Paracoccus pantotrophus: one gene and its partner. The protein of the gene in region 2 interacts with the protein of the main gene of each other region in a pairwise test. Links are inferred from orthologs where the notes say so. Each region holds a gene or a part of one and is shown on either strand. Other genes may lie near its edges. The genes, in order: ESD82_RS21610 and def.

What was found.
Region 1: the proteins of def (region 2) and ESD82_RS21610 interact in binary tests that used the Escherichia coli proteins (3 or more experiments, as listed by UniProt). The link is inferred for Paracoccus pantotrophus from one-to-one orthologs.

The regions. Positions count from the first base shown.
Region 1 is NZ_CP044426.1:2,232,355-2,247,219, forward strand. Bases 5,972-8,901 are described here. They hold ESD82_RS21610 (aspartate-semialdehyde dehydrogenase), read right to left. Parts: upstream 7,983-8,901; coding sequence 6,960-7,982; downstream 5,972-6,959. Other genes in these bases: ESD82_RS21605 (DUF4139 domain-containing protein), read right to left, coding at 5,972-6,852; ESD82_RS21615 (glycosyltransferase family 29 protein), read right to left, coding at 8,084-8,698; ESD82_RS21620 (glycosyltransferase family 4 protein), read right to left, coding at 8,695-8,901. Also shown: ESD82_RS21580 (ActR/PrrA/RegA family redox response regulator transcription factor), read right to left, coding at 1-410; ESD82_RS21585 (SCO family protein), read right to left, coding at 463-1,104; ESD82_RS21590 (ActS/PrrB/RegB family redox-sensitive histidine kinase), read left to right, coding at 1,196-2,539; ESD82_RS21595 (PAS-domain containing protein), read left to right, coding at 2,615-4,210; ESD82_RS21600 (5'-methylthioadenosine/S-adenosylhomocysteine nucleosidase), read left to right, coding at 4,313-4,951; more of ESD82_RS21605, read right to left, coding at 5,227-5,971; more of ESD82_RS21620, read right to left, coding at 8,902-9,717; ESD82_RS21625 (MFS transporter), read right to left, coding at 9,733-10,926; ESD82_RS21630 (MFS transporter), read right to left, coding at 11,003-12,259; ESD82_RS21635 (glutathione S-transferase family protein), read left to right, coding at 12,381-12,968; ESD82_RS21640 (TIGR03862 family flavoprotein), read right to left, coding at 12,944-14,101; holA (DNA polymerase III subunit delta), read right to left, coding at 14,149-14,865.
Region 2 is NZ_CP044426.1:467,653-482,525, forward strand. The notes cover bases 6,436-9,373. They hold def (peptide deformylase), read right to left. Parts: upstream 8,197-9,373; coding sequence 7,675-8,196; downstream 6,436-7,674. Other genes in these bases: def (peptide deformylase), read right to left, coding at 6,436-6,841; ESD82_RS12745 (peptide deformylase), read right to left, coding at 7,128-7,682; ESD82_RS12755 (MalY/PatB family protein), read left to right, coding at 8,289-9,373. In the rest of the region: ATP-dependent helicase HrpB, read left to right, coding at 1-974; ESD82_RS12715 (HdeD family acid-resistance protein), read right to left, coding at 1,015-1,563; ESD82_RS12720 (ABZJ_00895 family protein), read left to right, coding at 1,801-2,223; fmt (methionyl-tRNA formyltransferase), read right to left, coding at 2,220-3,113; ESD82_RS12730 (dienelactone hydrolase family protein), read right to left, coding at 3,140-4,018; ESD82_RS12735 (alpha/beta hydrolase), read right to left, coding at 4,003-5,640; ESD82_RS21810 (hypothetical protein), read right to left, coding at 5,942-6,109; more of def, read right to left, coding at 6,341-6,435; more of ESD82_RS12755, read left to right, coding at 9,374-9,473; ESD82_RS12760 (L,D-transpeptidase family protein), read left to right, coding at 9,470-10,120; ESD82_RS12765 (MATE family efflux transporter), read left to right, coding at 10,177-11,553; ESD82_RS12770 (Lrp/AsnC ligand binding domain-containing protein), read left to right, coding at 11,585-11,821; ESD82_RS12775 (pyridoxal phosphate-dependent aminotransferase), read left to right, coding at 12,014-13,117; ESD82_RS12780 (Lrp/AsnC family transcriptional regulator), read right to left, coding at 13,167-13,649; ESD82_RS12785 (DUF2849 domain-containing protein), read left to right, coding at 13,772-14,098; ESD82_RS12790 (nitrite/sulfite reductase), read left to right, coding at 14,091-14,873. UniProt on the Escherichia coli protein: Removes the formyl group from the N-terminal Met of newly synthesized proteins. Requires at least a dipeptide for an efficient rate of reaction. N-terminal L-methionine is a prerequisite for activity but the enzyme has broad specificity at other positions.

The DNA of each region.
Region 1 (14,865 bases), 1.8 Mb from region 2 along the record:
ATCGGCGTTTCGGGCGGAGGGGGCAAGGTCTCGCCCCGCGCCAGGAGCGCGTGGGTCACGTCGTCGGCATCCGCGGGTTTCGACAGGTAATCCGTCGCCCCCATCTTGACCGCAGCCACCGCCGTCGCGATGGCGCCATAGCCGGTCAGCACGACGATCCGGGCATCCGCGCGCGCCTCGCGCAGGGCATCCACCACATCAAGCCCGTTGCCATCCTCAAGCCGCAGATCGACCACCGCATAGGCCGGCGGGTGTTCGGCCACCGCCGTCCGCGCCTCGGCGACCGAGACGGCGCGGGCGACCGAGAAACCGCGTTTTTCCATCGCACGGGCCAAACGGTTCAGAAAGATCTCGTCGTCGTCGACCAGAAGCAGGCTGGGGTCGGGACCGATTTGGTAATCCTCTGCCATATTCACTTGCCCTTGAAAGTTCACTGTTGATTAGAGTGTTTTGTCCAGTCGGTCAAACCCCGTTGCCTGACGCTGCGTCAATGAAACAGGCGGTGCGTTCCGCCAGTTTCTGCGCGGAAAGCTCGCGGCCGAAGAGTTCGACAGTGCCGATACCGGGAATCACAAGATAGGTATTGGTCATGTGATCCACCAGATAGTTCTGCGGATCCTCCTGGTCATTCACCTTGTAATAGTTGCGCCAGGCTTTCGCGACCGCATCGATCTCGGCCGGGGTTCCGGTCAATCCGATCATGCGTTCATGCATGGTTTCGGCAAAATCGCCCAGAACCTCGGGGGTGTCGCGTTTGGGATCCACGGAAATGAAGACCGGCGTGACCATTATGCCCCGTTCCTCCAGCATCGCCACGGCCTCGGCATTGCGGGCGCTGTCCAGGGGGCAGACATCCGGGCAATAGGTATAGCCGAAATAAACCAGCGCCGGCTGCGCCAGCACCTGCCGGTCGCTGACCCGCCGCCCGTCCTGATCGGTCAACTCGAAAGGCGCGCCCAGGCTGTCCAGCCCGCCCTGGACGCCGCTCTGGCGGCAGGGGGCAAAGGGATCGGCCCCGCCGCGCGACAGCCACAGTCCGCCCGTCACCAGCATCAGGACTGCGGCCAGGCTGCCGAGGATCAGGATCGTTCCGTCTTTGCCCATCAGGCGCGTCTCCGTCCGCTTGGACGCATTGATCGCCCATCCGGCCATGGGTATCAATGCCAAAGCCCGTCCCCATCAGAAAGACCCCCGCGTGCCCTTCGGTCTTGTTTTCCGCCGCATCCACCCGCTGCCCGGCCAGCCCGCGCCCGAGCCGATCCGCCTGCGCACCCTGATCCTGCTGCGCTGGGTGGCGATCACCGGCCAGCTGGCCGCCGTGGGCGCGGCGCTGGCGATCGGGGCGGATTTCCCGCTGGCGGCGGTGCTGGCGGTGATCGGCCTGGCGGTGGCGCTGAACCTGGCGCTGACGACGCGGCCGGACCGGCGCATCTCGGCCCACGAGGCGGCCTGGCAGCTGGGCTTCGACCTGGGGCAGGTGGCGGCGCTGCTGGCGCTGACCGGCGGGCTTGCCAATCCCTTCGCGCTGCTTTTGCTGGCGCCGGTGACGGTCGCGGCCACCGCCCTGCCGCCGCGGCAGCTGCTGGCGCTGGGGGCCGCCACCTTCCTGATGGTCACGCTGTCGGCGATCTGTGCGCAGCCGCTGACCTTCGGCCCGGAGGGGCTGGTGGCGCTGCGCGAGCCGCTGCTGGTCGGGCATTGGTTCGCCATCGTGATCGGCGCGGTGTTCTTTGCCGGCTATGCCCGGCTGGTGGCGGCCCAGGTCAATGCCACCTCGGACGCGCTGTTCGCCGCCCGCCTTGCGCTTGAGCGCGAACAGAGGCTGCAACATCTGGGCGGGGTGGTCGCCGCCGCCGCGCATGAGCTGGGCACGCCGCTGGCCACGATCAAGCTGGTCGGCGCCGAGCTGGCCGACGAGCTGGCCGAGGCCCTGCCCGAACGCGAGGATCTGGCCGAGGATGTCGCCCTGCTGCGCCAATCCGCCGACCGCTGCCGCGACATCCTGAAATCCATGGGCAGCGCCGGGCGAGACGACCTGCTGATCCGCTCGGCCCCGCTGACCGAGGTGCTGGCCGAGGCCGCCGCCCCGCATCATGGCCGCGGCGCCGAGATCGTGGTCCAGCCCGCACCCGAGCCGCTGATCGTCCAGCGCGACGCCGCGGTGATCCACGGGCTGCGCAACCTGATCCAGAATGCCGTCGATTTCGCCGCCCGGCGCGTGACCATCGAAACCGGCGCGGACCGCCGCGACCTGTGGGTGCGGATCGCCGATGACGGGCCGGGCTTTCCGCCCGCGCTGCTGCCGCGCATCGGCAGCCCCTTCCTGACCACCCGCCCGCGGGCCGAGGATGGCCGCAGCTACGAAGGCATGGGGCTGGGCCTGTTCATCGCCAAGGCGCTGTTGGAACGCTCGGGCGCGCGGCTGCGCTTTGCCAATGGCGCCAAGGGCGGCGCCGAGATCCTGGTGACATGGCCGCGCGACATGATCGAGACCGGCAATCGCGCCGCCCTGGGGCCCAACCCCGAGATTCTGGCCTGATCCCCGGTTGCGTTAACCACTTCTTAAAACATCCCGTTATAGTTGTATCTGGCTGTATCGTTCGGGGATGCTTCGATGGTTGCGCAATTCCTTATCGCCTTTGCGGCGGCGGGGCTGGCGATCCTGCTGGCGCTGGCGGCGCTGCGCCTGGCGGACCGGCGTCTTGCCGCAGCGCCGGCGGCGCGCGGATTGGAGCGCGCGCTTGAACCCATCGCCTTCCTGTTCCGCAACGGGACGCTGGTCGATGCGACCGCGCCGGCGCGCACCCTGCTGGCCAGCCTGCCGGGCGACAGCGAATGGCAGCGGCTCAGCGCATGGCTGGGCATGCGCCTGCCGGAGTTCGGTGCGCTGCTGCCCGACCTGGGCGGAGCCGCGCGGGTCGAATTGCAAGAGCGCGGAGGCCACAGCCCGCTGCGGCTTCTGGCCGAGGATCTGGGCGAGGGGCTGCTGCGGCTGACGCTTGCCGACCCGGCGGCCGAGGATGCCGGCATCCTGGTCGATTCGCTGTCCCTGCATGCCATGGAGCAGGAGCTGGAAATCCTGCGCAGCGCCATGGACCATTCGCCGATGCTGGCCTGGCGGCAGGATGTGCAGGGCCAGGTCACCTGGGCCAATTCCGCCTATCTGAACCTGGCCGAGGCCAAGGCCCAGGGACAGACGGTCTGGCCCCTGCCGCGGATCATCGACCTCGCGGCCCGGCCGGCCCAGCCTGCCGCTCCCGGCGGGGCGCGGCGGATGCAGATCGAACATGACGGGCAGAGCCGCTGGTATGATTGCCACCTGCACGAGATCGGCGGGCAGACCGTCGCCATCGCCCTGCCCGCCGATGCGGCGGTGCGGGCCGAACGCTCGCTGCGCGAATTCGTCCAGACCCTGACCAAGACCTTTGCCGACCTGCCCATCGGGCTGGCGATCTTTGACCGCGAGCGCAACCTGCAGCTGTTCAACCCGGCGCTGATCGACCTGACCGGGCTTGCCACCGGCTTCCTGACCGCGCGGCCGACGCTTTACGCCTTCCTGGACCGGTTGCGCGAGGCGCGGATGGTGCCCGAGCCCAAGGACTATCGCAGCTGGCGCAACCAGATGAGCACGCTGGAGGCCGCGGCCTCCTCGGGGCACCATGTCGAGATGTGGTCGCTGCCCGGCGGGCAGACCTATCGCGTGACCGGCCGGCCGCATCCCGACGGCGCGGTGGCCTTCCTGTTCGAGGACATCACCTCGGAAATCTCGCTGACCCGCAAGTTCCGTGCCGACCTGTCGCTGGGCGCCGAGGTGCTGGACGCGCTTGAGGATGCGGTGGCGGTCTTTGCCGCCAATGGCGAGCTGCTGATCTCGAACCGCCGTTATGCCGAGCTTTGGGGCGCCGCCGCCCCCGGCACGCTGGAGGGCCATGTCCAGGTCTGGACCCAGGCCTGCGGTGCCAGCCCCGGCCTGGTCGCCCTGCGCGAGGCGCTGAACGCGGCGCTGCCGGAGGAACCGCTGCGCGGCGCCATGGCCGGGCCGGCGGGCGGGCTGTTGTCCTGGGGGCTGCGCGGACTGTCCGGCGCCCGCCTGCTGCTCAGCTTTGCCGCCCCGGTGCCCAGCCTGCCGGTCGGGCGCGAACTGCCCGGCGCGGCCGAGAAGCCCGAGCCGGCCGGAAATACGGCGATGCAGCGCGCCCTGACCGGCTGATCGGGTCTTGCCCCGCGGGCGCGGCTGCGCTTTTTTGGCCGAAACCTGTCGGAGAGGGGTCATGGCGGCAAGCGGGCGGATGGCGAATGCGGGGGAACGGCGGTGACTGCGGGGCCCGATCTTCTGGCCGGGCGGCGGGTGCTGTTCGTCATGGCCGTGGATGCCGAATACGGCCCGCAGCTGCGGGCGCGGATCTCGCCGCTGATGACCGGCGTCGGCCCGGTCGAGGCGGCGGTCGCGCTGACCGCGGCGCTCTCGGGCCTGGAGGCGCGGGGCGCGTTGCCGGATCTGGTGGTCTCGCTGGGCTCTGCCGGTTCGCGCCGGCTTGCGCAGCTGGGCGTCTACCAGGTCGCCTCGCTGGAATATCGCGACATGGATGCCTCGGCCCTGGGTTTCGCCAGGGGCGAGACGCCGCTTTCGGGCCTGCCGGTGCGCGTGGATTTGCCCTTGCAGATCCCCGGCCTCGCCTCGGCCAGCCTGGCGACCGGGGCCAGCATCGTCAGCGGTGCCGCCTATGACGCCATTGCCGCCGATATGGTCGATATGGAAAGCTTTGCGGTGCTGCGCGCCTGCCAGCGTTACGGCCTGCCGATGATCGGGTTGCGCGGCATTTCGGACGGGGCCGAGGAACTGGCGCAGCTCTCGGACTGGACACGCTATCTGCACCTGGTCGACGAGCGGCTGGCCGAAGCCGTGGACCGGCTGGCCGAGGCGCTGGAGCGGGGCGAACTGGCGCTGTAAGGCGCGCAGGCAGCCGTCGCATCGCGCCCCCGACATCCTCGCCGCGTCGCGGGGGCAATCATGGCGGGCGTCATCGGGGCAGGCCGGCTTGGGCCAAGATGCGCCGGCCGCCGCCCTGCAGGATGTCGCCATCGCCCGGCACCGGCGCGGCGATAGGGGCTATGGCATCGTCGCCGGCGATCCCGATCCCCGCCGGGCTGCGCATCATCGACCCGTCGACCGAAAGCGTGAAGGGTCTGAACAGCCTTCGCTGCCCCTGCCGGCGGGCAAGGCGCCTAGTCGCCGCCGATCAGCACCTGCCCCTCGGGCCAGCGCATCGTGGTGGTCAGGGTGATGTTGCGCTCCTCCCCCGCGCCGATCCGGCCGTTCCAGACCAGGAGCCCGCGCTTGCCGTCCGGGTCGGTTTCGTCGGGGTTGGGATCGGCGGACCAGTCGATGCGCAGGTTTTCCTGGGTCGAGACCGGCACGCGGTCGATCACCCGCAGCGGCCATTCTTCGCCCGTCAGGTTGCGCACCATCAGGATCGCGGTTTCCCGCCGCTCCGAGGATTTCGAGATCAGCCCGCGATTACCCTCGATCTCGTCGGGGACGCGGCGTTCCAGCTGGATGCCGGTCAGCGGGCCGAAACCCAGCTTCATGTCGTCCCCGGCGGCGGTCAGGTCCAGCGCGCCGCGCCCGACCATGGCGCCATCGGCATAGAAGCTCGCGTCGCCCGGCAGGATCACCGCCCCGGTGGAGTTCACCGTATCCGCCACCAGATAGGCGGTGTCGTCGCGTCGCGGCACCGCCTCGGCGACGATCTCGGGCGCCAGTTCGTGCCGATCCAGCGGCAGGCGCAGCGCATCGGCGCCGGTACGCATATCCACCGGCGTCGGATAGTCATAGACCACGGTTTCGCCCACCAGGCCGGTCAGGGCCGCGCCGGCCACGGGTGCCGGCGCGGCGGCGACGTGTTCCATCGAATCCATGGCGGCTTCGGCCATAGGCGCGGCTGAGCGGCTGTAAAGCTTGGCCTCGGGGTCGCCGATGCGCGGGAAATCCGGCTGCAACTCGCTGGGCGCCGACTGGTCCATCGGCCGGGCGGTGGACAGGACCAGATGCACGCCGCGCCAGTCCTCGCCGGTATCCTGCCGCACCAGCAAGCCGCGATCCAGCCGCAGCCTGCCCTCCTTGCGCTGCAGGGTGAGGTCGTAGACCGGCCTCCAGCTCGCCGCGCCGGTCAGGCTGGTGATGCGGATGCGGGCCGGCTGGCCCTGCCCCTGCACGGCGATCACCAGCGCGCCGCGATCCGCGTCCGGGCCGCGCAGCGCCGCGAGCCGGGCCTCGGCGCGGGCCAGGTCCTCGGCCAGTTCCTCGCGTCCCGCATCGGCGGCCTCGGCCTCGAGCCTGGCGCGGATGGCGGTCCGGCGCGCTTGCAGCAACTGCTCGCCCACCATGCGGGTCAGGGCGGCGATGTCGGTGGTGCTGGCGGCGTCGGATTCGGCCAGCTTCATCAGGAACGCGATGCTGTCCTCGGCCGCCTCGGCCCGTGCCTTGATCTCGGCCACGCCGGCATCGCGTTCGGCCAGCGCGGCCTTCAGGCGGCGGACCTCGTCCTCGGCGGCGCGCAGTTCGGGGGATTTCGCCGGGGTTTCCGGCAGGGCGCGTTCCTGCTGGAAGCCGGTTGCGCCGATCACCGCGCCCTCGGCCGAAATGCGCAGGCTGGCGGGGTCGAGACCCGCGGGCATGCCGGGGATCACCAGCTCATGCGCGCCGGCGGGCAGGTCCAGGTCGGCCTCGCGGGTGACGCCGGCGCCCCAGGGATAGACGGTGACCTCGGTGACGCGGGCCGTTGTCTCGATCCGGTCGGCCAGGGCGGGGCCGGCCAGCAGGATGGCGGTGGAAATCAGCAGATGGCGCATCGGACCCCCCTTGGCATGACCCGGCCAAGCTCTGCGAGGGGGCGCCGAAATGCAAGAGGGCGCCCCCGCGAAACCCGCGGGGGCGCCCTTGCATATTCCCTATCGGATCAACCCTTCTTCAGGCAGCGATTGCCCAGCAGCTCGGCGATTTGCACCGCGTTCAGCGCCGCGCCCTTGCGCAGGTTGTCGCTGACGATCCACATGTTCAGGCCGTTTTCCACCGTCACGTCCTGGCGGATGCGGCTGACGAAGGTGGCGAAATCGCCCACGCATTCCACCGGGGTCGAGTAGCCGCCCGGCTCGCGCTTGTCGATGACCAGCACGCCCGGCGCCTCGCGCAGGATGTCGCGGGCCTCGTCTTCGTCCAGGAAATCCTCGAACTCGATATTCACCGATTCCGAATGGCCGACGAAGACCGGCACGCGCACGCAGGTCGCCGTGACCTTGATCGCCGGATCAACGATCTTCTTGGTCTCGACCACCATCTTCCATTCTTCCTTGGTGTCGCCACTGTCCATGAACACGTCGATCTGCGGGATCACGTTGAAGGCGATCTGCTTCTGGAACTTCTTCGGCTCGACCTCCTGACCCGGGACATAGACGCCCTTGGTCTGATTCCACAGCTCATCCATGCCCTCTTTGCCGGCGCCCGAGACCGACTGGTAGGTCGAGACGACGACGCGCTTGATCCGCGCCCGGTCATGCAGCGGCTTCAGCGCCACCACCATCTGCGCGGTCGAGCAGTTGGGATTGGCGATGATCATCTTGTTGCGGTAATCCTCGACCGCGTCGGGGTTCACTTCCGGCACGACCAGCGGGATCTCGGGGTCATAGCGGTAAAGCGACGAGTTGTCGATCACCACGCAGCCCTGCGAGGCGGCGATCGGCGCATAGGTCTTGGTCGCGTCCGAGCCGATGGCAAACAGCGCGATGTCGTAGCCGGTGAAGTCGAACCCCTCGATGTCCTTGCATTTCAGGGTCTTGTCGCCATAGCTGACCTCGGTGCCAATGCTCCGGCGCGAAGCCAGAGCGACAACCTCATCAGCAGGAAACTGGCGCTCGGCCAGGATGTTCAGCATTTCACGGCCCACGTTCCCCGTGGCGCCGGCGACAACGACCTTGTAGCCCATTGGGGTCTCCTTCAACAAAGGACGCCGCGATATAGGGGGTATCGCGGAAAAGGGAAAGCGAGATTTCGTCAAAACGCCTGCTGATCTGGCAGAATTTCGGCTTAATGCCGGAATATCCGGCGATCTGCCAGCATGATTTCCCGCACCCATGCGGATTCCCCTTGGAAATCATGGGGAACCTGCTCGGCGGTCCGCCGGCCGGAAAGCGAGAGCGAGGCGAAGAAATCGAAGCCGTAAAGGTCGAGCCGTGCCATTTTCGACCGCGCGATCAGGTCGATCATCATGGCGCCGGTGGTGGGCGGGGCGCCCAGCCGGGCCATCAGCGCCCGGTAATCCGCCAGCGGGTGCAGGTAGAAGCCGGGGCTGGTCACGGTCCGCCAGTCCAGCCGCTTGCGCTTGGGCGACATCCACAGGATGCGATCCGGCGCGATGCGGGCACGGTCGGCATCCGAAAGCCGCACGGCCAGCGCCAGCCAGTCGGTGCGGCTGCCGTGGCTTTCGGCCGAGGGCATCGGCGCGCGGTTGATGCGGATCACCAGGTCGGCCGCGTCGATCCGCGCGCCGTGATCGGTCTCGGCCAGCGCGCGGGCATTGCCGACCAGCGCGACGCGCATGCCGGCCAGATCGTCCAGAACCGCGGATTGCGGCGCCGAGAGGCGTTGCAGCGCGGATTCGTCCCGCAGGGTGCGGGCGACCAGGAAGCCCAGCCGATTCACGAAAGCAGCCTGCGATAGACCTCGGTGATGGCGCGGGCCTCGGTCTCGATGGCGTGGTTGGCCTCGACATGGGCGCGGGCCGCCTGCCCCGCCGCCTGCCGCGCGGCATCGTCGTCCAGCCAGCGCGCCAGCGCCGCGGCCAGTGCCTCGGCATCCTCGCGCGGGACCAGGCTGCCGGTCTCGCCGTCGCGGATCAGCGTCTCGTAGGCGCCGACACGGGCGGCGACGGTCGGCACGCCGCAGGCCGCGGCCTCCAGCGGGGTCAGGCCGAACCCTTCCCAGCGGGCCGGGGCCGCGAAAAGGTCGATGGCCTGATAGTTGCGCACCACCTGCTCCCAGGGCACTTCGCCAAGGAAGCGGATGCGGTCGGACAGGCCGGCGGCCTCGATCCGGGCCTTCAGGGCGTCGGCGAATGCCTGGTTGTCGGCGGTGATGCGGCCCGACAGGATCAGCCGGGCCCGCGGGCGCGAGGGAAACAGCCGCAGCGCCGCCTCGACCAGCAGGTCGATGCCTTTTTGCGCCCGGATGCGGCCGAAGCAGCCGATGACGATGTCGTCCGGGGCAAAGCCCAGTTCTGCCCGCAGCGCCGCGCGGTCGGATGCGGGGTGAAAGACCGACAGGTCCACGCCATGCAGGATCACGGTAGCGGGACGTTCCAGATAGCTGGCGGCCTGGGGCGAGGTCGCGATCAGCGCGTCCTGGCGACGGATCAGCCAGCGGGTAAAGCCGGTATGCCGCCGCTGCGCGGCCGAGGTGAAGAGCAGCCGATAGCGCCGCTGCAGCACATGCCGCAGGATCAGCCCCAGCGCCATCTCGGTATTGCGCCGGGCGTGCCAGACCCGCCAGCGGTCGCGCGGCAGGCTGGCGGCGCGGGCCAGCGAAATATGCGGCAGGCCGGGCGGCAGGCCGGGGCCGGTGGCGACGATGCCGATCATCCTGGCCTGCACCGGGATCAGCCGCACCACGGTCGCCGTCACGCCCGACAGGCGGCGTTTCAGGTTCGGGGCGACCACGTCGATCCGGTCGGGGGTATCTCAGGCATCGGGCGTCTCGGGTGTCAGGAAATACAAAAGGAACCCCACCGTAAGCGGAATCAGGAAGAACAGGAACAGGGTCGAATAGGCCTCGGCCGGGCTGCCATGGGCACTGGCCCAACGATAGACCGGGCGCGAGGCGAATTGCAGCACCCCTGCCCCGCCGATCGAGAACAGGTTGAGGAAGGTGACGCCCCGCCCCACCAGATGCGGCGGCAGGAAGGCCCGGCCATGCGCCATCAGCACGGTATAGGTCGCGCCCGAGAGCCCGACCAGCGCCAGCAGCGCCACCGACAGCCCGATACCCTCGGCGGGAAACAGCCACAGCCCGGTCATCACCGCGACGCCCGCGCCATTGGCGATCAGCGCCAGCCGCCGGATCGAGCCGGCCAGCCGCGTCGCCGGCCCGACCAGGAAGCTGCCCACCACCATGGCCACCCCCATGGCCAGCGTCGCCCAGCCGATCAGCTGGTCCGAGGCGCCATGCACCTCGGCCATGTAGGGCCCGGCCCACAGCCCGCGGATCGCGGCCGAGGCGGCATAGTTCACGGAAAACAGCGGCAGGATGAACCACAGCGGCCGCAGCCGCAGGATCTCGGCCAGCGATCCGCGCGGCGCCGTGGCGGCCAGCCGCTCGGGGTCGCGGGTAAAGGCCAGGATCGCCAGCGCCACCGCCAGCGTGACCCCGGCCAGCGCCCAGAGCGTCTCGCGCCAGCCGAAGGCCTCGGTCGCCCAGACCAGCGGCGCGGCGCCCAGGATGTTGCCCATCGAGCCGAAACCGACCACCGCGCCCGCCAGGGTGCCGAACAGCGCCGCGGGATAGTTGCGGGCAAAGATGTAATAGCTGCCCATCAGCGCCGGCGCGCAGCCGACCCCCATCAGCGCCAGCGCGACATGCAGATGCCAGGGCGCCTGCGCCAGGGCAAAGACCGCCGCCCCGCCCGCGCCTCCCAGCGCCAGCAGCACGGCCACCGTGCGGCGCGGCCCGGCACGGTCCAGCGCCCCCCCGATGGGGATCTGCATCAGCGCGAAGGTCAGGAACCACATCCCCGAGGAGATCGCCAGATCCTCGGGCCCCGCCCCCAGCTCGGCTTGCAGCACCGGTGACAGCACCGCCAGGAAGGCGCGATAGAACTGGCTGAGCGTATAGGCCAGGATCAGGCTGATGATCCCCGCCGACAGCAATGCGCGCATGAACCGTCCCCCTCCGCTGCACCGGGCCGAGATTTGTCGATTGCCCGGCCGGAGGCAATGGCCCCCGCGGGCCGGATCAGGCGGTTTTCGCGGCGCTTTCCAACCGGGCCGGCGCCTCGCGCACCGGCAGGTGGATCAGCGCACTGAAGGCGCCGACGCCGACGCCGACCCACCACACCATCGTGTAGTCGCCATAGATGTCATAGAGCTTGCCGCCCAGCCACACGCCCAGGAACGAGCCGATCTGGTGGCTCAGGAACACGAAGCCGTAAAGCGTGCCCATGTAGCGCAGCCCGTAGATATAGGCGACGAGGCCGGAGGTCAGCGGCACCGTGGCCAGCCACAGCCCGCCCATCACCAGCGAGAAGATGATGACGCTGGCCGGCGTGATCGGCAGCAGGATGAAGGCGGCGGCGGCGATGGTGCGCAGCGTATAGATCCCGGCCAGCAGGTATTTCTTGGTATAGCGCTTGCCCAGCCAGCCGGCAAAGATCGAGCCGGCGATATTGGCCAGCCCGATCAGCGAGATGGCGGCCGCGCCCAGCGTCGAGGTGGTGGTGATGCCGATGCTGGCCAGCGTGCCCATCGGGCTGATCGGCCCGCACATCTCGGTCACCATGGCGGGGAAATGCGCGGTGATGAAGGCCAGTTGGTAGCCGCAGGAAAAGAAGCCGGCAAAGATCATCAGATAGGACGGGTCGGTGAAAGCGCGCTTGAGCACCGAGCCCATGCTCTCCTCCAGCTCGCTGCGGCTGGCGGGCTTGCCGCCGCCCAGCATGGGCAGGAAGAACAGGCAGGCCAGCACGATCACGCCGAAGATGACGAACACGCTCTGCCACGGGTAATGCATCAGCAGCACCTCGGCCAGGGGCGCGCCGAAGACCTGCCCGGCCGAGCCGGCGGCGGTGCCGATCCCCAGCGCCAGGCTGCGGTTCTCGTCGCTGGCGGCGCGGCCGATCACCGCCAGGATGACGCCGAAGCCGGTGCCGGCGATGCCGAAGCCGACCATGACCTCCAGAAGCTGCATGGCCAGCGGGTCGGTGGCATAGGCCGTCAGGATCAGCCCGGCGGAATAGAGCAAGGCGCCGATGATGACCGACCAGCGGTCGCCCCAGCGTTCGGCCAGGGCGCCGAAGATCGGCTGGCCGATGCCCCAGGCCAGGTTCTGGATGGCGATGGCCATGCTGAACTCGGCCCGCGGCCAGTCGAATTCCTGCGCGATCGGGATCTGGAAGACGCCGAAGCTGGCCCGCAGGGCAAAGTTGATCAGCAGGATGATCGAGCCGCCGATCAGCACCGGCGTGAACAGCGGCGCGCGCATTGCCTTGGTCATGTTGCCCTCCCTCTCGCGGCCCGCAATTCCTGCGCCCGGCCGGCGGCGGCGTCAATGGCGTCGATTGCCTGAATCGGGCGGCGGCGCTAGCCTTGGGTTTCAACGCCATGCGGGGAACTGGATGTATCAGGTGATCGGAACCGGCAAGAGCCGCGCCCTGCGCGTGCTCTGGATGCTCGAGGAACTCGGCCAGCCCTATGAACATGTCGCCGTCAACCCGCATAGCGAGGGCGTCCGGCCCTTCAACCCCGCGGGCAAGGTGCCGGTCCTGGTGGTGGACGGCGTGCCCATCACCGATTCCACCGCCATCCTGACCTATCTGGCCGACAAGCACGGCGCGCTGACCCATCCGGCCGGCACGCTGGACCGGGCGCGCCAGGACAGCCTGACCCAATTCGTGCTGGACGAATTCGACGCGGCGCTGTGGCTGGCGGCACGCCACAGCTTCGTGCTGCCCGAGGAGATGCGGCTGGCGGCGATCAAGAACACGCTGCGCTGGGAATTCGAGCGCAGCCAGCGCACCCTGGTGCATCGCATCGCCGAGGGCGGCTTCCTGATGGGCGACCGCATGACGGTGCCCGACATCATCCTGGCGCATTGCCTGACCTGGGCGCTGACGGCGCGCTTCCCGATCACCGAGCACCGGCTGACCGACTATCTCGAGATGATGCGCGCCCGCCCCGCCTATCTGCGCGCCGCGGCCAGATAGGCGGCGGCCCCCCGCCCGGCCAGCCGCCCGGTGGCCAGGCAGCCGGTCAGCAGGTAGCCGCCGGTCGGCGCCTCCCAGTCCAGCATCTCGCCGGCGGCAAAGACGCCGGGCAGCGCCTTCAGCTCCAGCGTATCGGCCAGGCCTTCGGCGGCGATCCCCCCGGCCGAGGAAATCGCCCGCTCGATGCCCATCGCGCCCTGGTGCTGCAGGTGCAGCGCCTTGGCGCGCGCGGCCAGCCGCTCGGGCTCGGCGGGCAGCGGCCGGCCCCATTCCATCAGCAGCGCCGCGCGGACCGGATCGCCCAGCACCCGCCGCAGCCGGTTGCCGACCGACAGCTTCGCCGGGGCCCTGGCAAAGCGCCGCGCCAGTTCCTCGGCGTCCAGGTCCGGCGCCAGGTCGACGAAAGCCTCGGCCCCGTCGCGTATCGCGGCCGAAACCTCGTAGATGCCGCCGCCCTCGACGCCTTCGGCGGTGACGACCCATTCGCCCCGGCTGACGCGGCCGGCGACATGCAGCGCGACGCCCTTGACCGCCTGGCCGAAATGCCGCGCCATCTGCGCCGACCAGGCGATGCGGAAGCCCATGTTCGCCGGCCGGAACGGCACCACCGCCACCCCGCGCCCGGCCAGCCAGGGCACCCAGGCCGCGTCCGAACCCAGCCGCGGCCAGCTCGCCCCACCCAGCGCCAGCACGGCCGCGCGAGGCGCCAGCACTTCGACCCCGCCCGGCATCTCGAAGCGCCAGCCTTCGCCCTGGAAACCCGTCCAGCGCCAGCGCGTCCGCAGCTCGATCCCCATCGCCGCAAGCCGCGCCAGCCAGGCCCGCAGCAGCGGCGAGGCCTTCATGCCGACCGGAAACACCCGCCCGGTCGAGCCGGTGAACAGCTCCACCCCCAGCCCGCGCGCCCAGGCCATCACCGCCTCGGGCCCGATTTCTTCGTTCTGCAAATACCCCGGGGGAGTCCGCAGGACGGGGGCAGAGCCCCCATAATGCGCGGCAAACTGCGTGAAGGGTTCGTCTTTGGTCAGGTTCAGCCCGGATTTCCCGGCCATAAGGAACTTGCGTGCCGGGGTCGGCATGGCCTCGGCCACCACCACCCGCGCGCCCTGCCCGGCCAGCACCTCGGCCGCCATCAGCCCGGCCGGCCCGGCGCCGATCACCAGGGCCTCGACCCTTTCGCTCACCGCCCGCCCCGCGGCATCATGCACAGCCGCAAGAGCATCCGCTCCATCAGCGCCATGGCCGGCGCGCGCGAGGAGGAGCGCAGCACCAGGTCGGTGTCGATCAGTTGGTGGATCGCATCCTCCAGCGCCCGCATGCCCCAGTCCTGCGCCTGCCGGATCATGCGGTCGCGGCGCGGGCCGAAGACCGGCGGCCGCAACCGCGAGAAACCCGCCCCGGGCCCGCCGGGGTCCGAGGCGCCGGCATGCAGCGCCCGGAAATGCCGCAGCGCCGCGATGCACAGCGTCACCGGGGCGATGCCCTGCCCCTCGATCCGCCGCATCAGCGCGCCGAATTCGCGCGCCCGGCCCTCGGCGACGCAGTCGATCAACTCATCGACCTCGGCCTCGATGGTGGCCGGCGCCAGCGCGGCGATCTCGGCGGGCGTCAGCGGTTCGGGGTCGCCATGCTTGTAAAGCCCGATCTTTTCCACCGTCTGCCGGAAATCGCCGGGATCCAGCGCGCGCGCCAGCGCCATCAGGTCGCGCATGGCGTCACGCGGCACCTCGCGCAGCCCGGCCTCATGCAGCCAGCGCCCGACCTCGTCCTCGCCCGGCGGGTCGTCATAGATCGGCGCGGTCACGGCGGCGGGATGCGGTTCGAAAAGCTTGCGCAGCGCCGAGGACTTGCCCAGGCTCCCCGCCGCGACCACGATCACCGCGTCGCCGGCCTTCCA
Region 2 (14,873 bases):
CGAAACGCCTGCGCCGCATGGCGGGCGAGGGCGCCGGCCTGTCGCCGGGCGCCATGGCCGCGCTGGCCTATCCCGACCGCATCGGGCTGCGCCGCAAGGGCGAGCAGCCGCGCTATGTGCTGTCGGGCGGCAAGGGCGCGGTGCTGCCCGAGGGCGACGCGCTGGCCGCACAGCGCCTGATTGTCGCGACCGACCTTGACGGCGATGCGCGCGAGGCCCGCATCCGCATGGCGGTGGCGGTGGATGAGGACGAGATCCGCGCCCTGTTCCCCGACCGCATCGAGACCGTCGAGCTGGTGGAATGGTCCCGCCGCGACAGCCGCGTCCTTGCCCGCCGGCAGGAACGCCTTGGCGCGCTGGTGCTGGCCGACCGGGCGCTGGACGATCCCGACCCGCAGGCGCTGGCCCGCGCCGCCTTCGAGGGGCTGCGCGCGACCGGGCTGACCTGGAGCCCCGGCGCCGCGCGGCTGCGGGCACGGGTCGCGCTGATCCCGGAACTCGGCCCGGTCGATGACGAAAGCCTGCTTGCCGATCCCGACTGGCTGCTGCCCTGGCTGGGCAAGGTGCGGACCCTGGCCGACCTGCGCGGGCTGGACCTGAGCGAGGCGCTGAAGGCGCGCATCGGCTGGGACGGCCAGCGCCGGCTGGATCAGGCGGCGCCGGCGCATTTCGTCACGCCGCTGGGCCGCAGGGTGCCCATCGACTACGACCACGAGACACCCTCGGTCGAGCTGAAGCTGCAGGAACTGTTCGGCCTGTCGCGCCATCCGGTGGTCGGCAACCGGCCCTTGCGCATCACCCTGCTGTCGCCCGGCGGCAAGCCCGTCGCGGTGACCACGGACCTGCCGGGTTTCTGGGCCGGGGGTTACGGCGATGTCCGTAAGGACATGCGCGGCCGCTATCCGCGCCATCCCTGGCCGGAAAACCCGCTGGAAGCCGACCCGACCACTCGCGCCAAGCCGCGCGGAACCTGATCATTTCACCGTTTCCCAAATACTCCGGCAACCGCGCAACCTAGACCGGCTTCAGCCCCTTCAACCGGAAGGCCAGCACGATCATCGCCACGCCGATCAGCAGCGCGAACAGGCCGATCAGCCAGGCGATGCCCAAGAGCCCCGCGGCCGGCACCAGCGCCATCAGCACGCCCCAGACGACCAGCAGCAAGCCGCTGAGCCCCAGCGCCCATTCGCCCTCGATCTCGTCCCGCAGCCGGAGGGCGGCGATGATGCGCAAGACGCCGGCGACCACGCCCCAGGCGGCCATCCAGATGATGAAGGCCAGCGCCGTCGCCGCCGGCCAGAACAGCGCCATTAGGCCGATGATGATCGACAGGACGCCGTCCAGCCCCCAGGCCCACCAGCGGTCGTCCTCCGCCTTGCGCCGGAAGGCCGTGACGATCGCCATCACCCCGTCGAAGATCGCATAGGCGCCAAAGACCAGCAGCAGGGCATAGACGGTCAGCCCCGGCCAGATCAGCGCCATCAGGCCGAACAGGATCGCCGCGATGCCGCGCAAGAGCGGCATCCACCAGTGATCGGCCATCACCCGGATCAGGTTTTCCATCGCCGCACCTCTTGGATCATACCATGCGCGCGATTAGACCGCATACCCGTGCAGGGTGCAAATGCCTGGCGAGGCGGGGGCATGCGGCGCAAATTTGTCCGTTTTGTCCTTGCCCTGTTCCCGCACCGGGAGCCATGGTTCGGGGAAAGAGGGTAGCAATGGGCGCAGGCAATACCGCGAGGCCGGTTTCCGCGATGCGGCTGGTGATCCATTTCTTCGGGGGTCTGGTTTGGGGGGATGGTCCTGTTCGGGCTGCTGGCCTTCATGGCGGCGGGTCATGGCATCGAGTTGCGGAACGACGCGGCGGGCCTGATCCTGGTCTTCATCGCGAGCCTGACCTCGGGTCATCTCTGGTATCGCCGCGAAAACGCCGTTCCCGCGCCGGGGCGGATGTTGCGGGCCGCGCTGCTCTGCATGCTGTTCTTGGCGATCTTTCACGCCGCGGTGATCGTGGCGATCCTGGCCCGTATCCCGCAATTTCCGGCCTTTGGCCGGCTATCGCAATCCGGGCGCGAGATGCTTTGGGTCGTGCTGGCGGGGGCGGCGCTGTTCTTGGTGCCGGTCGCCCGCATCGGACTGGGCCTGGGCATCCGCCAGGGCTGCAAGGCGGCGGAAAAGGTCGCCGAACGGGCTGCCCGCAAGGTTGCCCGGCAGGGCTAGCCCAGCCGGTCGGGCAGGGTCATGCCGCGCAGGATCTCGGCCGCGGGCATCGGGCGCTTCCCTTCGCGCTGCGCCTCCAGCACCTCGATGGCGCCTTCGCCGCAGGCGATGGTGAAGCCCGACAGCACCCGGCCCGGCGCGCCCGGACCGGCGGCGAGGCGCGAACGCAAGAGCTTCACCCGCTCGCCCCCGATCAGGCACCAGGCGCCGGGAAAGGGCGAGAGGCCGCGGATCTGCCGGTCGACCTGCGCGGCCGGCCGCGTCCAGTCGATCCGCGCCTCGGCCTTGTCGATCTTTTGCGCATAGGTCACGCCCTCGGCCGGCTGCGGCCGGGCGGGCAGGGGCAGGCGGTGCAGGGTCTCGACGATCAGCGCCGCACCCATCTCGGCCAGCCGGTCGTGCAGGTCGGCGGTGGTGTCCTCGGGGCCGATGGCGGTGCGCGCCTCGGCCAGCACCGGGCCGGTATCCAGCCCCGCCTCCATCTGCATGATGGCGACGCCGGTCTCGGCATCGCCGGCCATGATCGCCCGATGGATCGGCGCCGCCCCCCGCCAGCGCGGCAGAAGCGAGGCGTGGATGTTCAGGCAGCCCAGCCGCGGCGCCTCCAGCACCGCCGGCGGCAGGATCAGCCCGTAGGCCACCACCACCGCCACATCGGCGGCGAGCGCGGCGAAATCCGCCTGGTCCTGCGGCGCTTTCAGCCGCTCGGGCGTGCGGACCGGCAGGCCCAGTTCCTCGGCGGCGCGATGCACGGGCGAGGGGCGGGGCTTCTGTCCGCGCCCGGCCGCGCGCGGCGGCTGCGAATAGACCGCGACGACCTGGTGCCGCGCGGCGATGGCCCGCAGCGCCGGGACCGAGAAATCGGGTGTGCCCATGAAGATGACGCGCATCGCTGCCCTCCGTTGTCCTTGCCGCCTCATATCCCGGTCGCGGGCGCGGCAAAACCCTGCATGAAGGCGCGGATGTCGCGGGTGGCCTGCGCCCGTGCTGCCGGGTCGAACTCCAGCGGCGAGAGCGACGAGCGTTCGCGCTGGTCGAAGCCGTGATTGATGCCGGGATAGGTGATGACGGCCAGATGCGCGCCCTGCGCGACCAGATCCTCGCCCATCCTCTGGCAATCGGCGGAATCGGTGATCGAATCCAGCTCGGCCAGCAGCATCAGCCCCTGCACATGGCCGGGCCACGGTCCCTTGGCCGCGCCGTTCAAGAGGCCGCAATAGGGATAAAGCAGCACCACCGGGCCAAGCGGCGCGGCCAGGCTGCCGCGCGGCGCGGGCCAGGCGGTCAGGCCGGGCGGCGGCTCGTCCTCGCCGAGAGCGCGCAGCAGTTCCATCACCGTCCAGCCGCCATGCGAGGCGCCGAGCAGCGCCACGTCCGAGGCGTCGATGCCCGGCATCTCGCGCAGCGCCGCCAGCGCCACGGCCAGGTCTCCGGCGCGCTCGGCCCCCGGCAGCACCTGCCCGGCGCAGAGCGCCCGCCAGGCCTGCGCCTTGTCCAGCAGCCGCGGCGCATGGCTGTCCAGGATCAGCGCCGCCCGGCCCATGGCCACGAATTGCTGCGCCCAATAGTCCATGTTGTCATGCACGCCGTCGCAGCCCGACAGCAGCACTGCGGCGGGATGCGGGCCGGGACTGTCCGGCCGCAGGATGCGCCAATGCGGTTCCAGCCGGGCCAGCCGCTCGGCCGGGGTCTCGGTCGCGGGCTGCCAGCCGGCATAGTTGCGCGCCGTGTTCAGCGCCAGCGCCAGGGCCACCAGCCCCAGCAGCGCCGCCGCAAGGATCAGCCGTTTGCGCATCCGAGTCGCCCTTCCTGGCCGCAGATCGCCTTGAGCCGTTCGGTATCGGCCGCCGTCCAGCCCGCGGGCGCGGTGACCGCCACCCAGCCGTCGATATAGTCGCGGGCGTGATAGCTATGGCCGAAGCCCGGCGGCGCCGAGGTCGAGACCAGCATGTCCACCGCCAGCTGCAGCTGCGTCACCACCGGGGTAAAGCGCAGCCGGGGCGAGACATCGGGCGCCGGCGCCTCGCGCATCCATTCCGGCGCCCGCCACAGCGAGGCCGGATCGTAGAACACGATCGGATCGCTGGCATATTGCAGGAACAGGATGCGCAGCCGCCCCCAGGGCCGGCCGATGCGGTCGGGCGGCGCGTATTGGCTGGCATAGCGGATCACCTCGCCCTCATCCAGCTCGGGCAGGACGAAGCGGCTGCCGGGCTGGCGCGCGCCGTTGGCCTGCCGCCACAGGGTCGAGGTAAAGGGCGGGCCTACCCAGAAGGCGCCGGCGACCGGCTCGTTCATCATCTGGAACGGGTTGAAGGCATACATGGACGACCAGGCGCCCAGCGAGATGCCGTGCAGATACAGGCGCGGCCGCCGGTCCGGGGGCTGGTGGCGCCAATGCTCGTAGACCGCGCGCATCAGCGCCGTGGTCTGCTCGAGGCCGGATTCGGTCTCGAAGATCAGCGCCAGCGGGCTTTGCAGATAGGAATATTGCACCGCTACCGTCGCCACGTCGCCGCCATGCATGTATTCCAGCGCGTCATAGCTGGCCGGGTCCATCCAGCCGGTGCCGGTGGGGCTGGCCAGCACCAGCACCTTGCGCTCGAAGGCGCCCACCCGCAGCATCTCGTCCAGCGCCAGCCGGGCGCGGGCCTCGGGGCTCTTGTCCTGGGCCAGGCCGACATAGATGCGCAGCGGCTCCTTGGCCGGGTGGCCGGTGAAGCCCGAGATGGCGCGGGCGCGCGGCCCGCCCAGCACGAAGTCGCGCCCCGGCTTGCCCATCAGCTCCCAGTCGATGCCGGACGCGGCCGAGCCGGGCTGCCAGGATTCGGCGGGTGCTGGCACGCTGGGATCGGTCAGGTGCTGGGCCGCGGCATAGGAACTGTCGGCGATGCGCATCGCCCCGTTCACCACCCCGTCGCGGGTCAGCGTCACCACGATCAGCGCCGCCAGCAGCAGGCCCAGCACATTGGCGCTGCGCACCGGGATATAGCGCGCCAGCCGCAGCCGCAGCAGGTCGAACAGCGCCTGGATCGCCTTGCCGATCACGAACAGCGCCAGGAACACCGCCAGCGCCAGGGCCAGCATCTTGGCGGTATTGTTCACCTCCAGGTCCGGCATGCCCATGCGGGCGCGGATGCTGTTCTGCCATTCGCCCGACAGGATCACCCCGCGGCCCAGCAGGACCAGCACCGGCACCGCCAGGACCGCATGGGCGATGCGCGCCGGCCGGCCCCGCAACACCGGCAGTTCCAGCGCCCGCCACAGCGCCAGCAGGAACTGGGTCATCACATAGCCCGCCGCCATCGAGACACCGGCCAGCACGCCCTGCATCAGCCAGTCCCTCGGGATCAGCGAAGGCGTGAGCGAGGCGGCGAAGAACAGCAGACCGGCAAGAAGGGGCAGCACGGAAAACATCTCTGGCCTGGCGTCCCTCGGGCTATGCCCGCACGGGCGGCGGGCAGGTGGCAGCGGGAAAGGGCTCCGGCCCCAGGATGCACAGGGGGCGGGGCGTGTCGGAGGGCGCGTTCCCTCCGCCCGTTCGCCCCCGAGGTTAAGGGGGCGGGGCGGCAAAGAAAAGCGCTTGCCGTCGCGGTCCCCTTCCCGCGCCCCCGCCCCACACCCGGCTCCTTGCGTGCAGAAAGCCCGAGCTTCACCCGCTGGTGAAGGCGGGTCTGGGCTTCGGTCGTGTCGCGCTCGGTCCTGACGCTGATGCCCGTCATTGAAAATCCCCCGTTTCAGCGCGATATTCGTGGCGTGGGCGAGCCAGACAGGTGATGTGTCCAGATAGCCCTCCGCGCGACGGTCGGATCACCCCGGCCGTCATTTTCGTTTCCAGCGCGATTTCCCGCCGCGCCTGGATACCATTGGCGTCGGGGATGCCCATGCGGTCCTGCTGCGCCAGGCAGATCGTGACAGGTTCCCACCCCCGCTCACCGCGCGCAGAAAACCCTCGTCCTCCAGCGCCGCGCCGGTGGGCAACTGCCCCGGCCGCTTGCGCAGAAAGCCCTTTCACCGTTTTCCAAATACCCCTGCGGCCTTGCACTCTCCCCAGCGCGCCCAAATGGGGCGACAGCGGTTCCAGCTAGACCCGCGCTGTGCGTGGCGCGCGATCCGGTCAGCGGCGGGCCAGCTTGGCCGATTTCGCCACCAGCATCTTGCGGCGCAGGGGCGAAAGGTGATCGACATAAAGCCGGCCGTCCAGGTGGTCGATCTGGTGCTGCACCGAGGTCGCCCAGAGGCCGACGAAATCCCGCTCCTCGATCTCGCCATCGGCATTGAGGAAACGCACGGTGACGGCGCGCGGCCGCTCGATCCGGGCCGAGACGCCGGGCAGGTTCGGACTGGCCTCCTCATGGGCGCGCAGCTGCACGCTGGCGTGCAGGATCTCGGGATTGGCCATGCGCAGGGCCTGGCCGCGCTTGTCGGATGCGTCCACCACCGCCAGGCGCTGCATGATGCCGATCTGCGGCGCGGCAAGGCCGACGCCGGGCATCGCCTCCATCGTGTCGATCATGTCGTCCCAGATCATCCGCACGGTCTCGGTGATCGCGGGAACCGGCTCGGCCGGCATGTGCAGGCGGCGGTCGGCATAGGGCAGGAAGGGGCGGACGGTCATCGGGGCGGCCTTGTCAGGGATGGCCGCCCGGCTACCACGGCGGGGAATGAAGGTAAATCCGGCCCGGACTGTCCACCCGCCGCGAATCGCGCCGGACATGGAAGGCGCCCTGCCCATAGGCACGCCATTCGTCGTGGGACGGCTGGCATCCTTCGCGGCGGCGGGCCAGCCGCCGGCCGAGCCAGAGGCCGGCGAGAAAGCAGAGAATCTGGGACAGCGGGAACAAGCGGCGACTCCGGCGGCGGCATCTGCTCCCCCGGTCTATCGCGAAACGGTTAAGGCCGGCTTAACGCACGGTGGAATCCCGGCCGTCCAGCGCATCGAGGATCAGCCGGCCGTCCAGATGGTCGGCCTCGTGCTGGGCGATGCGGGCCTCGATGCCGGCCAGGGTCAGCAATTGCAGCGTCCCCATCAGGTCGAAGCAGCGCATCGAGACCGTCACCGGCCGGCTTACCGCAGCCGGCCGGCCGGGGATCGAGAGGCAGGCTTCCTCCAGGGTCTCGACCATGCCGCCCAGGGGCAGGATTTCGGGGTCGAGAACCACGCGGGGCAGGGGCGCGCCGGCCTTCCAGCCGTGATCCATGACGAAGATGCGCCAGCACTCGCCGATCTGCGGCGCGGCCAGGCCGCGGCCGCCGGCGTCATACATGGTCGCCAGCAGGTCGGCCGCAAGCTGCGAAAGCGCGTCCCAGCCCAGCCGCCCCACCGGCGCGCAGACCTGGCGCAGCGCCGGGTGGGGATGGACCAGTATCGGGCGGATGCGCCCGCGGGCGGCCAGCGCGGCGGGGTCGGGCCCCCTGGACGCCTGCGCGGCATCCTGGCCCGACAGGGGCTCAGGCACGGCCGCGCTCGCGCTTAAGCTTGACCATCTTGCGGGTGATCATCTGGCGCTTGATCGGACTAAGGTAGTCGATGAACAGCTTGCCGTCGAGATGGTCGATCTCGTGCTGGGCGCAGGTGGCCCAGAGCCCCTCGAAATCCCGCTCATGCGTCTTGCCGTCCAGGCCGAGCCAGCGCACCTTGACCTCGGCCGGCCGCGTCACGTCGGCATATTGCTCGGGGATCGACAGGCAGCCTTCCTCGTAGGTGTTCAGCGCCTCCGAGCGCCAGGTGATCTCGGGGTTGACCATGACGATGGGGTTGCGCGGCGCCTCGGGATCCTTTTCGCAATCCATGACGTAAAGCCGCGACAGCACGCCCACTTGCGGCGCGGCCAGACCCACGCCCGGCGCGTCATACATGGTGGCCAGCATGTCGGCGGCCAGGGTCTCGATCTCGGGGGTGATGCGGGCCACGGGCTCGCAGGGCTTCTTCAGCCGCGGATCGGGGTGGAGGATGATGCTGCGCAATGTCATGACCGTGATCTAGGGCAAGCCTTGGCCTTGCGCAACAAGCCGCTATGCTGCCCCCGAACAGAAAGCGCCCGAACGGAAAACGAGGGGAAACCATGGTCCAGCCCGATTTCGACGAGATCATCGACCGCACCGGCACCCATTGCTCGAAATGGGACGACATGCAGGCGATCTACGGCGTTTCGCCCCAGGACGGGATCGCGATGTGGGTCGCGGACATGGATTTCCGCCCGCCGGCCTCGGTGCAGCGCGCGGTCGAGGCGATGGCGGCGCATGGCGTCTATGGCTATCCCGGCGCCAACCCGGCCTATCTCGAGGCGATCCGCTGGTGGATGGAGACACGCCACGGCTGGCAGATCGAGCCGGACTGGATCCTCTCGGCGCATGGGCTGGTCAACGGCACGGCGGTCTGCGTCGATGCCTTCACCCGGCCGGGCGACCGGGTGATCGTCATGACCCCGGTCTATCACGCCTTCGCCCGCGTCATCCGCGCGTCAGGCCGCGAGGTGGCCGAGTTCCCGCTGGCCATCCGGGATGGGCAGTATCGCATGGACTGGGAGGGCTGGCGGAAGCTGCTGACCGGGCGCGAGCGGATGCTGATCCTGTGCTCGCCCCACAATCCCGGCGGCAGGGTCTGGAGCGCCGAGGAACTGCGCGAGGTCGCCGATTTCTGCGCCGCCCATGACCTGATCCTGGTCTCGGACGAGATCCACCACGACCTGGTCCTGCCCGGCAGCCCGCGCCATTCGGTGCTGGCGACCGTCGCGCCCGAGGCCGCGCCGCGGCTGGTGACGCTGACCGCCGCCACCAAGACCTTCAACATCGCCGGCGCCCATATCGGCAACCTGATCGTGGCCGACGAGGGGCTGCGCAAGCGCCTGCAAACCCGGTTGATGGCCCTGGGCATCTCGCCCGGCCTGTTCGGGCCGGGCATGGTCGCCGCTGCCTATTCGCCCGAGGGCGCGGCCTGGGTCGATGCGCTGGTGGCCTATCTGGACGGCAACCGGCGGTTGTTCGACGAGGGCGTGAACATCATTCCCGGCCTGCGCTCGATGCCCTTGCAGGCGACCTACCTCGCCTGGCTCGACTTCTCGGGCACCGGCATGGAGCGCGCCGAGTTCACCCGCCGGGTCGAGCATGGCGCCCGCATCGCCGTCAACCACGGCGGCAGTTTCGGCACCGGCGGCGAGGACTTCCTGCGCTTCAACATCGCCACGCCCCGCGCCCGGGTGGCCGAGGCCGTGGCGCGGCTGCAAGAGGCGTTCCGCGACCTGCAATGAGACGGCTGGGCGGGCTCTTCTCGGTGCTGTGCCTGGCGGCGGTGCTCTGGGGGCTGTGGCTGATCTGGGCGCCGCAGCCCGCGCCCGTCCCGGTGCCGCAGCCGCCGGCGGCCGGCTGGCACTGGCCGCGCCTGCCCGATCTGCGCCTGCCCGAGTTCCGGCTGCCGCGCATCACCCTGCCGCCGGTCTTCCAGCGCCCGCCGGCAAGGCCGGAGGCGCCCATCGCCTCGCCGGTCCAGCGCATCCTGGTCGAGAAATCCGCCCGCCGCATGACGGTGTATCAGGAAAGCGGCCCGCCCCGGACCTTCCGCATCGCCCTGGGCTTCGCGCCCGAGGGCGACAAGAGCCGCGAGGGCGATGGCCGCACGCCCGAGGGCATTTTCCGCATCGACCGGCTGAACCGGCAAAGCGCCTATCACCTGTCGCTGGGCATCGACTATCCGCAGCCCCGCCACCGCGAGGCGGCGCGCCGGCTAGGCGTCAGCCCCGGCGGCGACATCATGATCCACGGTCAGCCGAACCAGCTGCCCGACGGCTTTCGCGTCAAGGGCGACTGGACCGCCGGCTGCATCGCCGTCGACAATGCCGAGATCGAGGAGATCTTCGCCCATGCCCGCATCGGCACCGAGGTCGAGATCCGGCCCTGAGCCGTGACGCGGCGCGACGCCTTGCCGCAGCCCTTGCCCAAGGATAAGGCAGGGGCATGACGTTTCACCGCTACGCCCCGCATCTGCGCGCGACGCTCGCGCTCGGGCTGCCGCTGGTCGGCAGCCACCTGGCGCGCATGGCCATCCATGTCGCCGATACCGTCATGGTCGGCTGGTACGGGGTCGAGGAGCTGGCGGCGCTGGTTATCGCCGTGTCCTTCTTCAACATCCTGTTCTTCCTGGGCATGGGCTTCGGTATCGGCGTCATGGGGCTGATCGCCACCGCCATCGCGCGGGGCGACGAGGTCGAGGTGCGCCGCTCGGCCCGGATGGCGCTGTGGCTGTCGCTGGGTTTCGCCGTGGCGGTGATCCCGGCCATGTGGCATTCCGAGCCGATCCTGCTGGCCATCGGCCAGGAGCCGGTGGTGGCGCGGCTGGCGCAGGACTACCTGCGCATCGCCGGCTTCGGCCTGATCGCGATGCTGTGCCAGTTGACGCTCAACAGCTACCTGGCGGCGATGGAGCGGCCGCAGGTGGTGCTGTGGATCACGCTGGCGGGTCTGCCGCTGGTGATCGTGCTGAACTGGCTGCTGATCTTCGGCAATCTGGGCGCGCCGGAACTGGGGGTGCGGGGCGCCGCCATCGCCGCCATCGCCGTGCAGTTTTCGCAGCTTCTGGCGATCGCCGCCTATGCGGCCTGGCTGCCGGCGGCGCGCAAATACCAGCTGTTCCGGCGCTTCTGGCGCCCCGACTGGGCGGGGATGCGGGCGGTCTTCGTGCTGGGCCTGCCCATCGGGCTGACCATGGTGGCCGAGGGCGGGCTTTTCGTCGGCTCGAACGTGATGATGGGCTGGATCGGCACGCGCGAGCTGGCCGCGCACGGAATCGCGCTGCAGCTCGCCTCGCTGACCTTCATGCTGCATCTGGGCATGTCGAATGCCGCCACCGTGCGCATCGGCCAGGCCAAGGGCCGGGGCGACGGCCGCTGGATGCGCGACGCCGGCGTGACAGTGACCGCGGTTTCGGTGGTGATCGCCGCGCTGGCCATGGCGGCTTTCGAGCTGTTCCCGCGCCAGCTGGTCGGGCTCTACCTGGATGCCTCGGATCCCGAGACCCCGGCCATCGTCGGGATCGCGGCCGGACTGCTGTTCTATGCCGGGCTGTTTCAGCTGACGGATGCGATGCAGGTGATTGGGCTGGGGCTGTTGCGCGGGGTGCAGGACACGCGCGTGCCCATGGTGATCGCGGCCATCAGCTATTGGCTGGTAGGCATCCCGGTGGCCTACGGGCTGGCCTTCGTCGCCGGGATGGGCCCGGCCGGCCTGTGGCTGGGGCTGGTCGCGGGGCTGAGCCTGGCCGCGGTGCTGCTGATGCGCCGCTTCTGGCGCGGCTTCGCGCGCGGGGACTGGACCTGCGAGGCGCGCGTGGTCTAGTCTGACGCGGCAAGAGATCGAGAGGTTCGCCATGCGCCCGGTTTTCGTCCAGTTCCGCTGCTCGCCCGGCAAGACCTACGAGGTCGCCGATGCGATCTATGACCGCGAGATCGTCAGCGAGCTTTACTCGACCTCGGGCGATTACGACCTCTTGGCCAAGATCTACGTGCCCGAGAACCAGGATGTCGGGCATTATCTCTCCGAAAAGCTGTTCGACATCCCGCATATCGTGCGCACGCTGACGACGATCACCTTCAAGGCGTTCTAGGGGCAAGGCTTTCCAGGGGGTGTCCCCGCCGCGCCTGCTGCGCCCTGGGGCTTCGCCCCGTTCGTCGCTGAAAAAGGTCCGGCGGACCTTTTTCCGGGCGCTCCTCACCCCCCAGGATATTTGTCCAAGGAAGAAGCCGGCAGGCCGGCGCGGCCCTTGCGCAGGGGCGGAGTTTGGGGTTTCTGTGGCGCCATGATGCGCTTTCGCTTTGCCCCCATTCCCGCCGCGCTGCCCGCGACCGTTCCCTTCACCGGCCCCGAGACGCTGGAGCGCCGCCGTGGCGCGCCGTTCCGCGCCCGGCTGGGCGCCAACGAGAACGGCTTCGGCCCCTCGCCCAGGGCGGTCGCGGCCATGGCGCGGGCGGCGGCGGAGGTCTGGAAATACGGCGATCCCGACACCCACGACCTGCGCCATGCGCTGGCCGCGCATCACGGCGTCGCGCCCGAGAACATCATGGTCGGCGAGGGGATCGACGGGCTCTTGGGCCTGCTCGTGCGGCTGATGGTGGCGCCGGGCGAGGTGGTGGTCAGTTCGGACGGGGCCTATCCGACCTTCAACTATCACGTGGCGGGTTTCGGCGGCCGGCTGGTCAAGATGCCCTATCGCGACGATGCCGAGGATCCCGAGGCGCTGGCCGCCGCCGCGCATCGCCATGGCGCGCGCCTGGTCTATCTGGCGAACCCCGACAACCCGATGGGCAGCTGGCATCCCGGCCGGCGCATCGAGGCCATGCTGGGCGCCCTGCCCGAGACGAGCCTGCTGGTTCTGGACGAGGCCTATGCCGAATTCGCTCCCGCCGATGCCATCCCCCGCATCGAGCCCGAGGACGCGCGGGCGATCCGTTTCCGCACTTTCTCCAAGGCCCATGCCATGGCAGGGGCGCGGATCGGCTATGCCATCGGCCCGGCGGAACTGATCGCCGGCTTCGACCGCATCCGCAACCATTTCGGCATCGGCCGCATCGCCCAGGCCGGCGCGCTGGCCGCGCTGGAGGATCGCGACTGGCTGGCCCATGTCCTGGCCGAAACCGCCGCCGCCCGCGCGCGCATCGCCGCGATCGCGCGCGAGAACCGGCTGGAGGCGCTGCCCTCGGCCACGAATTTCGTCGCCGTCGACTGCGGCCGCGACGGCGCCTTTGCCCGCGCCCTGCTGGATGCGCTGGCGCAGGAGGGCATCTTCGTGCGCATGCCCGGCGTTGCGCCGATGGATCGCTGCATCCGCGTCTCCTGCGGCCCCGAACCCGAGATGGCCGCCTTCGCCGAGGCGCTGCCCAGAGCGCTCAGGGCGCTGGCCTGACCGTTTCACCGTTTCACAAATACCCCTGCGGCCGCGCCGCCGGCGGCGGTCAGTCCAGGGGAAGCGCCGTGGTCGCCTTAAGCTCTTCCATCGAGAGAAGCGCCGTGACGTTATGGATCCTCACCTCGGAAATCAGCGCCTGGTAGAAGCGGTCATAGGCCCGCGCATTGCGCACCCGCACCTTCAGGATATAGTCGATGTCGCCGGCCAGCCGGTGCGCCTCGATCACCTCGGGACGGGCGCGCACCGCGGCCAGGAAGCGGCGCGCCCAGTCCGGGTCGTGCTCGCTGGTGCGGATCAGCACGAAGAAGCAGGCGTCGAGCCCCAGCGCATCGGGGTCGAGCAGCGCCACCTGGGACCGGATCACCCCGGCCTCGCGCAGCTTGCGAATCCGGTTCCAGACCGGGGTCTTCGAGGCCCCCACCCGTGCCGCGATGTCGTCGAGCGACAGCGTGGCGTCCTCTTGCAGCAGGGACAGGATTTTGCGGTCGGTGTCGTCCAGCCGGATGGGAGTTTGCCTGTTGTCGCTCATTGTGAAACCTCGTCCTTGCTGCGCGGCTGACATGCGGAGATGTTTCTTATTTTTCTGCCCCACTCGTCAATATGGGGGATTTTTTTCTATATAGATGCCAGAGGAAACGAAAGGCAAAGGCCATGTCCAAAGGCTTCACCCCATCCCCCGCGACCCCCGGCGTCATCACCGCGAATGACCTGCGCATGGGCCATTGCGTGTGGATGCGCGATGGCAAGTGGACCGCGGACCCCCGCGAGGCCGAGCTGTTCGAGGACGAGGCCATCGCCGAACTGGCGCTGCTCGACGCAACCTCTCAGGCCCATCTCGTCGTCGGCCCCTACCTGGTCGAGGCGAAGCGCGGCGCCGACGGCCGCCCCGAGCCGGCCCATTTCCGCGAGGCGTTCCGCCGCAGCGGCCCGACCCACAAGCATTTCCAGCAAGCCGAGTTCGAGGCCAGCAATGTTTGACGCGCGTCCCCAGCACAACGACCAGCATCGCGAATACCTGCGCCACCGCACGCAGCAGTTTCGCCAGCAGGTCCAGCGCCGCCTGGACGGCAGCCTGACCGAAGAGGAATTCCGGCCGCTGCGGCTGAAGAACGGCGTCTACCTGCAGCTGCATTCCTACATGTACCGGGTGGCGATCCCCTATGGCGCGCTGACCCCGGACCAGCTGCGCATGCTGGGCCATGTGGCCGAACGCTGGGACCGCGGCTATGGCCATTTCACCACCCGCACCAATATCCAGTTCCACTGGCACAAGCTGGTCGACATCCCCGATTCCATGGAGGCGCTGAACTCGGTCGGCATCCACAGCATCCAGACCTCGGGCAACACCATCCGCAACGTCAATGCCGACGCTTTCGCCGGCGCTGCCGACGACGAGCTGGAGGATCCGCGCCCCTGGGCCGAGCTGATCCGCATCTGGTCCACCGACCATGCCGAGTTCCAGTTCCTGCCGCGCAAGTTCAAGATCTCGGTCTCGGCCGGCAAGCAGGACCGCTCGGCGGTCTCGGCCTATGACATCGGGCTGCGCATCGTCGAACAGGACGGCGCGCGCGGCTTCCAGGTCTGGGTCGGCGGCGGGCTGGGCCGCACGCCCTATCTGGGCCAGGTGATCCGCGATTTCCTGCCGCAGGCCGACCTGCTGCCTTACCTGGAGGCGATCCTGTCGGTCTACAACCTGACCGGCCGGCGCGACAACAAGTGGAAGGCGCGGATCAAGATCACCGTGAACGAGCGC